4 regions of the Bradyrhizobium sp. 186 genome follow, and region 4 is predicted to be linked to each of the others. Evidence: predicted binding sites of a transcription regulator. Region 4 holds the regulator's gene; each other region holds the start of a gene.
The links. The regulator LexA, encoded in region 4, represses DNA repair genes until DNA is damaged. The targets are predictions, from matches to a motif close to TGTTCNNNNTGTGTTCNG.
Positions count from the first base shown of each region.

Region 1 (2,195 bases), 3.5 Mb from region 4:
AGCAAGCTTGCGCGTCATGCGAGAGGCTCCCGGTTGTTCTTGTGGTGGCGCAGCGAGCAGCGCTTAGTAGAGGGTGCGGATCGGCCGGTCGGCAGCACCATAAGGCACCCAGCGGCACGAAAACGAGACGTAGCCGCCCTCATAGCCCTGCACCGCGAGGAATTTGGCCACCTTGCCGTACCGCGCGCAGTGATCGACCGCGACCTGCCGCGCATCGACCTGCGTCGCCATCGAATAGGCGATGATGCCGCCGGTGTCGTTGCCCTTGAACGGCGGCACCGGAAGGATGTCGGCGCGTGCCGACTGGCTCGCCAGCATGCCCGAGACAACCAGGCCGGCAAGAAGGCCCGCGGCCGCAATGATTCGCATTCCCGTCACTCCAATTGGTTGGCGCCAGCTTACGGTGCCGGCGCGACGGTGAAAAGAACGGAAGGGCCGCTTGCCGCGTCATTACGGTCAACTCGTCGGCAAGTGTTGCCGCGCTGCACTTGACCTCCCCCGGCCTTCGCGGCACCGTCCGCCCTTCGCAGATCATGCTGTCTGGATTGTCCATGCGCGCCCTCCCGATCCTGAAATCGCTCCGCTTTGCCGCTTTGCTCGGCCTCACGTTCGGAGCGCTGTCGCTCAGCGAGGCCAAGGCCGCCAATCCGCTCGAACTGAATTTCTGGCTGAGCGGGCCGCGTTACGACGGCAAAGTCGCCGATTGCGACAAGGCGCTGCCGACGATCGCCACCCAGTTCTGGGAGAAGGAAAGCTCGTTCTGGAATTCCTCGTTGAAGATCACCGGCTTCGCTGCCGTTCACGAGACCGCGTTCCGGCCCTGGACGTCCGACAACATTCCGCGCCGTTATTGCACGGGCGACGCCATGCTCAATGACGGCAAGCTGCGCAAGGTGCACTTCTCGATTATCGAGGATGGCGGCTTTGCGGGCTTCGGCCAGGGCGTCGAATGGTGCGTGGTCGGGCTCGACCGCAACTGGGCCTACAACCCGGCCTGCCGAGCCGCGAAGCACTGATTCGCAGGCGGCTTCGCCTGGACGCGCACCGCTCGAATTTTGTTCTTGAAATGTTCCTGTCGCCTGCTAGGCTCGTTTGCACAGTCTAGTTGAGGGGCGTCGCCATGTTTTATTCCAGATTGCGTTCATTTTCCCGCCTGATGATCTCGGTTGCCCTCGCAGCCGGGCTGGTGTCGCTCGCCGGGGGCGCAAGAGCCCAGGACAAGCGGCAGAATGCGCCGGGCGAGTTCGATTTCTACGTGCTGTCGCTGTCCTGGTCGCCCTCCTTCTGCGAAGAAGCTGCGGAACGCGGCGGACGCTCGCAGATCCAGTGCGACGGACGGCCCTACGCCTTCGTGGTGCACGGCCTGTGGCCGCAATATGAGAACGGCTTCCCCGAATATTGCCAGCGGCCGGCGCCGCGGCTGAGCCGCGGCATCGTCTCCTCGATGCTCGACCTGATGCCGGCGCCGGGCCTGATCTATAATGAATGGGACAAGCACGGCACCTGCGCCGGGCTCACCGAGCGAAACTATTTCGAGACGATCCGAAAGGCCCGTGCCGCAATCAAGATTCCGGCCGAATATCTCGACCTGCCGCAGGCCAAGACGGTGGCGCCGGCCGAGGTCGAGGAGGCCTTCATCAAGGCCAATCCGGGCCTGAGCAATGCCGCAATCTCGGTCACCTGCAACCGGACGCGGCTCTCCGAGGTCCGCATCTGCCTCAGCAAGGACCTGCAATTCCGCGCCTGCGAAGAAAACGACCGCCGCGCCTGCCGCCGCGACCAGCTGACGATGCCGCCGATCAGGGGTGGTTAGGCTGGATCGCCGTCATTCCGGGGCACGCGAAGCGTGAACTACGATGCGCAATTGCGCATCGGAGAATCCATTCAGCCGCGTAGTCGATGGCGAAATGGATTCCGGGTTCGGTGCTGACGCACCGCCCCGGAATGACGGGAGTTACTTTCATCGCCTGATGTCGTAACTCTGCGCCATGAATTACCGCCACGCCTTCCATGCCGGCAGCTTCGCCGATGTCATCAAGCACATCGTGCTGGCCCGCATCCTGACCTATTTGCAGGACAAGCCGGGCGCGTTCCGCGTCATCGACACCCATGCCGGCGCCGGCCTCTATGATCTCGAAGGCGACGAGGCGCGCCGCAGCGGCGAGTGGCTGACGGGAATCGCGCGGCTGATGCAG
Region 1 covers NZ_CP082164.1:9,207,339-9,209,533, forward strand. Annotated here, with positions in the region: gene IVB18_RS43855 (DUF3617 family protein) at 1-18, opposite strand, end outside; gene IVB18_RS43860 (hypothetical protein) at 64-369, opposite strand; gene IVB18_RS43865 (hypothetical protein) at 552-1,016, shown strand; gene IVB18_RS43870 (ribonuclease T2) at 1,121-1,813, shown strand; gene rlmJ (23S rRNA (adenine(2030)-N(6))-methyltransferase RlmJ) at 1,989-2,195, shown strand, end outside.
Region 1: a site for LexA is predicted at 1,057-1,074, ahead of IVB18_RS43870 (ribonuclease T2). Genes of this name have one in related genera too.

Region 2 (2,195 bases), 2.1 Mb from region 4:
GGTCGGGTTGGCGATCTTGTAGCCGTTGAGATGCAGGATCGGCAGCACCGCGCCGTCATGCGCCGGGTTCAAAAACTTGTTCGAGTGCCAGGAGGCCGCGAGCGGGCCGGTCTCGGCCTCGCCGTCGCCGACCACACAGGCGACGATCAGGTCGGGATTGTCCAACGCCGCGCCATAGGCATGCACCAGGGCGTAGCCGAGCTCGCTGCCTTCGTGGATCGAGCCCGGCGTCTCCGGCGCGGCATGGCTTGGAATCCCGCCGGGGAAGGAGAACTGCCGGAACAGCTTGTGCAATCCGTCCGCGTCGCGCCCGATATCGGGATAGATCTCGCTGTAGCTGCCTTCGAGATAGGTGTTTGCGACCATGCCCGGGCCGCCATGGCCGGGACCGCAGACATAGATCATGTCGAGGTCCAGCGTGCGGATGACGCGGTTGAGATGGGCATAGATGAAGTTCAGCCCCGGCGTCGTGCCCCAATGGCCGAGCAGACGCGGCTTGATGTGCTCGGGCCGCAAGGGCTCGCGCAGCAGCGGATTGTCTAAGAGATAGATTTGCCCGACGGAGAGGTAGTTGGCGGCACGCCAGTAGCGATCGAGGAGATCGAGTTCGCTGCCCGCGGCGGCGGATTGTTGTTGATTTGTCATGTTCCTGCTGACCTTCACCCAGCGATCGTCACCAACCGTGTTCCGGGACGATCGATCCTTCGGCGCCATCAAATGGGATCGCCGGACACGGGCGTTGCGCGAGGTCAAAAGAGCGCGCCCGAAGTTTGGGCAGCTCTACTGTGCATGGGGTTGTTTTGCGCTTTTTCGTTCTTGTTCTTGATTTGTTCCGTTCGCGTGCTATCTTGGCTTCATGAGTCGAGCATCCTCTCGTGCGCTCAAGCACCCGCCGGTCACGGCGCCCTCCGAGCCGGCGGGTGCGCCTTCCGCTTTCCCTGAACTCGCGGTCGCCATCGACCGCGAGCGCAGGCGAGGGCGGGGCGCCCAGTCCAACGCCAGCGGCCGCTTTGAAGCCGAGGCGCGCGTCGCCTTCGACGACGGCTGGCAGAGCCTGGAGGAGCTGCCGCCGTTCAAGACCACCGTCGGGGTCGACACCTCGCGCAAGGTGATCACCCGCAACGAGTCGCCCGATATCGGCTTCGACCGCTCGATCAATCCCTATCGGGGCTGCGAGCACGGCTGCGTCTACTGCTTCGCGCGGCCGACGCATGCCTATCTCGGCCTGTCGCCGGGGCTCGACTTCGAGTCAAAACTGTTTGCAAAGCCCGAGGCGCCGTCGCTGCTGGAGAAGGAGCTTGCCGCGCCCGGCTACGAGCCGCGGATGATCGCGATCGGCACCAACACCGATCCCTATCAGCCGATCGAGCGCGAGCGCAAAATCATGCGCGGCATTCTGGAGGTGCTTGAGCGCGCCGGCCATCCCGTCGGCATCGTCACCAAGTCGGCGCTGGTGACCCGCGATATCGACATTCTCTCGCGGATGGCCAAGCGCAACCTCGCCAAGGTCGGGATCTCGGTCACCTCGCTCGATCCGAAGCTGGCGCGCACCATGGAGCCGCGGGCGTCGACGCCGCCGAAGCGGCTGGAGGCGCTGAAGCAGCTCTCCGACGCCGGCATTCCGACCACGGTCATGGTTGCGCCCGTCATCCCGGCGCTGAACGATTCCGAGATCGAGCGCATTCTGGATGCGGCTGCCCATGCCGGCGTCAAGGAAGCGTCCTACGTGCTGCTGCGGCTGCCGCTCGAGGTGCGCGATCTCTTCCGTGAATGGCTGATGGCGAACTATCCGGACCGCTACCGCCACGTCTTCACGCTGATCCGCGACATGCGCGGCGGGCGCGACTACGACGCGAAATGGGGCGAGCGGATGAAGGGCACGGGCCCGATGGCCTGGACCATCGGGCGCCGCTTCGAGATCGCCTGCGACAGGCTCGGGCTCAACAAGCGGCGCTCGAAGCTGACGACGGATCACTTTGCCAGGCCGAAGCGGAACGGCGAGCAGCTGAGCCTGTTTTGAGGGCGAAAGTGAACGGGGCGTAGCGTGAGTAAGGAACTACCGGCGCCGGTGCCGCGGCTGACTGTGATCACGCTGGGTGTAAGTGACATCCGCGCCAGCATCGCCTTCTACGATGCGCTCGGCTTTGCCCGCAGGCTGAAGGCGACCGGCGAGGCGGTTGCGTTCTTCGACACCG
Region 2 covers NZ_CP082164.1:7,769,428-7,771,622, reverse strand. Annotated here, with positions in the region: gene IVB18_RS37500 (phosphoketolase family protein) at 1-645, opposite strand, end outside; gene IVB18_RS37495 (PA0069 family radical SAM protein) at 857-2,020, shown strand; gene IVB18_RS37490 (VOC family protein) at 2,045-2,195, shown strand, end outside.
Region 2: a site for LexA is predicted at 818-835, ahead of IVB18_RS37495 (PA0069 family radical SAM protein). Genes of this name have one in related genera too.

Region 3 (2,195 bases), 2.0 Mb from region 4:
AAAGACGACCTTTCCCATATCGAATGTTCCCGTGTTGGTGGTCTTCATCCTCGCAAGCCCGGCATGAACGCCGGATGAAGCCTGCCGTGAAAATTCGTTCTTGCACGCGGAACCCGCGATCATCAGCCGCGTTTCCCTGCAAATCGTGGGGTGGTTCCCATGCGTACGAAGAAGCCGTCCGGCCTTATGTCTCGGGCAGGCGCCATCCGAGTGATGACACATGCGATGATGGGCGCGGCACTGGGCCTCATCTTCAGCTTGGCCCTCGCAGTCACCAACCCTGCCGTCGCTGCGCTGATCCACAATGGCGGAAATCAGGCCGTGGTCGTCTTCGTCAGCACGCTGGTGACGACATTCGCGATCGGGGCGACGCTCACCGGAGTCGTGTTCATGCTCGCTGAGGACAAGGAATTTTGAAGCGCGCGTGAAGGCGGCGCGCGCTTTTGGGTGGAACTCCCGCCGTGAACGGCCGTTGGCTGCCTGCGTCAATTCAACTCAGGGAGTTCCCGTATATGAAGACGACCAAGCTCGCCCTCGCCGTGATGTTGGCAACCGGCCTCGCAGCCGCCCCGTTCGCTGCGCAGGCCAAGTCGCATAAGGCCAAACATGAATCGTCAACTTCGTCGTCGCAGACGACGGGTGCCAACACCAAGTCCAAGGGCAGTGACCCCTCCGGCCAAGGCGGTTCTGGTCCCGGCTCCGATCAGGGCGGTACCATGACGAACAAGGGCACGACCAATACCAAGTGAGTGCCGCAGACAAGTCGATCACAAAGCCCCGCGGTAACGCGGGGCTTTTCCGTTCAGCGGTCCGCTGGGGTGCGCGCCGTCACACCCGAAGCTGCGCAAGATGCGCGCGGCTTTAGCTGCGTCGATTGCCGACTTTCTTCTCGGGACGAAGACTCACACAGTCGCGGCCATCCGGCAGGACATCGCCGCCGCCGGCCGCCTTCCATTCGGCGATCAGCAGGTTGAGCTTCCGCCGCAAGCTCATCTGCGAAAGCGCCTGCTCGGTGCAGTCGCTATCATGATTGATCCGGTCACGCACGGACACCTCGACATCGGCCATTTCCAGCCTCAAGGCACTGATTTTCTGCCGGATTTCATTAATTCTGTGTCCATGGCTTGTTAGAACAAAATAAGAACATATAGTCAAGTCACGATTTCAGGATGGAGAGGCGAGATGCAGGTTAAGGCTAGATACGACGCCCGAGTTTTGCTCGCGGAGCAGATGACACGGGCGCAGGGGCTCAAGCTGAAGCGGCTGAGCGACGAGGCTTACCAGCCTGCACAATTCGCGCGGGATCTCTCGTTCACCGAAGCGGCCCGGCGCATCCAGGTGCTGGAGGCGGAGATCGAGCTGGCGAATTCGTTCTAAAGCGCGATGAGATGAGGATGAGTCATCATCGCGCTTTAGGTTTTTGTTTGAGCATGATCTTTTCGGAAAACCGCTTCGCACTTTTCCGGATCATGCTTTAAGGGGCGGGGCTCGCGCGTCCGGAACGTTGCGCGCGCTGTCGGAACCATGCCTGCGATGAACGGTTCTTCCTCCGCCAAGGGAGGACATTCATGGCACGCAAGGCAAAGAAGCGCCGCTACTCGCGCAGCTCCGGCAGCGATGTCGAAAGCGAGATGCGGCGCTACAAAAAGGGGACCGCGAAGAGCGGACGTGGCGGTCGTGGCGGACGCGTGAAGAACCGCAAGCAGGCGATCGCGATCGGCCTGTCGGAGGCGCGCAAGAAGGGCAAGAAGGTCCCGAAGAAGGCGTCGAAGCGGAAGACGGCCAAGAAAAAGACGTCCAAAAAGACATCCAAAAAAACATCGAAGAAAACGTCGAAGCGCAAATCCGCCAAGCGGTCGCGCTGACCGGTGTCAGATCATGCTGCCCGGCATGAAGCAGCGGATCGAGATTCCGAACGCTGTCTTGACGGGCCAAACCATGGTGCGGCCGGCCCGGTTCGGCTCGGTGATGACAGCTTCGTCGGGCACCTCGACCCACTGCCCATCGAGCCATACGCGATAGTGCCCGTTGCGCGACTCCCAGTCGGGATCGGCTACGGCAAAACCGTCCGCGTCCGAGCAGCACGGACCGAGATGGCTGCGCAGGCTGTCGAACCACGGCTTGAGCGGGGAATCAGCGTAGCGGCCGTCGTCGCGACCCAAGGCGCTTCCGGTCGATAGCAGACTTCCGGTCGA
Region 3 covers NZ_CP082164.1:7,679,670-7,681,864, forward strand. Annotated here, with positions in the region: gene IVB18_RS37050 (hypothetical protein) at 1-123, opposite strand, end outside; gene IVB18_RS37055 (hypothetical protein) at 160-417, shown strand; gene IVB18_RS37060 (hypothetical protein) at 513-749, shown strand; gene IVB18_RS37065 (hypothetical protein) at 862-1,068, opposite strand; gene IVB18_RS37070 (DUF3072 domain-containing protein) at 1,183-1,377, shown strand; gene IVB18_RS37075 (DUF6496 domain-containing protein) at 1,569-1,865, shown strand; gene IVB18_RS37080 (hypothetical protein) at 1,872-2,195, opposite strand, start outside.
Region 3: a site for LexA is predicted at 1,129-1,146, ahead of IVB18_RS37070 (DUF3072 domain-containing protein). Genes of this name have one in related genera too.

Region 4 (2,195 bases):
GCACGCGAGAGCGGCGCCGACATCCTGATCACGACCGGCGGCGCGTCGGTCGGCGACCACGACCTGGTCCGGCCGGCGCTCAACGCCGAGGGCATTTCGATGGCGTTCTGGAAGATCGCGATGCGACCGGGCAAGCCCATGATGCACGGGCGTCTCGGCGCGATGCGCGTGATCGGCCTGCCCGGCAATCCGGTATCGTCCTATGTTTGCGGCTTCCTGTTCATGGTGCCGCTGATTCGCGCGCTGTCGGGCCGCGAGGTGATTCATCACCGCCGCGAGCGCGCCGTGCTCGGCCGCGATGTCGGTGCCAATGATCAGCGCGAGGACTATCTTCGCGCGCGCCTGGAGCTGCGCGAGGACGGCACCCTGGTGGCCCTTCCCGTCAACCATCAGGATTCTTCGCTGCTTGCGAATCTTGCTGCGGCACAGGCACTTCTCGTGCGCGCACCATTCGCGCCGAAGGCCGAGGCGGGCATGCCCTGCGAGGTGCTGCGACTGCCGGTCTGAATGCGTCGACCACACGCGTTCCGCGAAGTTCGTCGCGTTCACGGTAAATTAAGCAGTTGCGGAACACATATCGAACATATAGTGTCCGTTCATGATTTGTTTCGAGCATCTGGCGGTTCGCCGCTGAATTCACCGTCTCGGAATCGAACGACATCAACCGGGGGATTTGGTCAAGATGTTAACGCGCAAACAATACGAGCTTCTGCGGTTCATCAGCGAACGTCTGAAGGAAAGCGGCGTGCCGCCCTCCTTCGACGAGATGAAGGACGCGCTCGACCTGCGCTCGAAATCGGGCATCCATCGCCTGATCACCGCGCTCGAGGAGCGCGGCTTCATCCGGCGCCTGCCCAACCGGGCCCGCGCCATCGAGGTGATCAAGCTGCCCGAGCTCCAGGCCGCCGCCGGTAGCCGCCGCGGCTTCACGCCGAGCGTCATCGAGGGCAATCTCGGCAAGGTGCGCTCCAGCGCGCCGGCGGACGACGGCGAGCGCCCCGTCGCGGTGCCGGTGATGGGCCGCATCGCGGCCGGTACGCCGATCGAGGCCTTGCAGACCCGTAGCCACACCATCAGCGTACCGCCGGACATGCTCGGCTCTGGCGAGCACTACGCGCTCGAAGTGCGCGGCGATTCGATGGTCGAGGCCGGCATCCTCGACGGCGACATGGCGCTGATCCAGCGCAACGAGAGCGCCGATACCGGCGACATCGTCGTGGCGCTGATCGACGACGAGGAAGCAACGCTGAAGCGCTTCCGCCGCCGCGGCGCCTCGATCGCCCTCGAGCCCGCCAATGCCTCCTATGAGGTGCGCATCCTGCCGCCGAACCGGGTGAAAATTCAGGGCAAGCTGATCGGGCTGTACCGGAAGTACTGAGCCTATCCGGCGGTCATTCGATACACATTGGAGCGGACGGATTGTCCGCTCCGGCTGGATAGTCTTTCTGGTTCTGCACAGATTATCCGGCCACCCCTCCGGCGCTACATCCTCGGCACGCCGCACGAAGCGCCCACTGCTTCGCGGCCTTGAGAGACCGAGGAGACAACCATGCGCAAGATCGCTTTAAGCACAATCACCGTGGCGCTGATCGCAGCATCAGCGTCGCAAGCCCTCGCCGCACAGTCGCGTCATCATGTCCGCAAGGAGGCGGCGGTCAGCGAGCAATTCCGCAATGCCCGCAACGCCGTCGAGCAGCCGTCGCAACCGGCTTGGCAATATTCGGGCTGGTCCGCGCCTGCCGGCCGCTGACGTCGAGGCTTGCTAAATGCACTGGAGCAGACTTTGTTCCCAGCGCATTTGAAAAAGATAATGTGATCGCGCTCTACGGATGTGAGCCGCAGATTTGCCCACAAACAAGCATAAGATCACAGTTTCCACTCTGATAGAGGCCTGCGCCTCCGAGAGAGGCGCGGGTTGCTATCCTGAATGAGGAGCGCCCGATGTGTGACTACAGCCTGCATGCCGTCGCGACGCGTCCCGCCGAAGTCGGCGAGACGATCGTCACGACAAACTTCCGCGGCACCTCGACGCGCGGCTTCGCCTCCGAAGCCGACATGTCCGTCGCGGTCTGCCTGCTGCCGGGAACGGAGCTCGCCTTCGCCGACAACGTCCGCTACGACAATCGCTGGATCTGGACCCGCACCATCAACTCCCGTGTCGGAAAATTCGGCAAAACCGATCCGCACATTCCCGA
Region 4 covers NZ_CP082164.1:5,689,700-5,691,894, forward strand. Annotated here, with positions in the region: gene glp (gephyrin-like molybdotransferase Glp) at 1-507, shown strand, start outside; gene lexA (transcriptional repressor LexA) at 683-1,378, shown strand; gene IVB18_RS27350 (hypothetical protein) at 1,550-1,750, shown strand; gene IVB18_RS27355 (hypothetical protein) at 1,942-2,195, shown strand, end outside.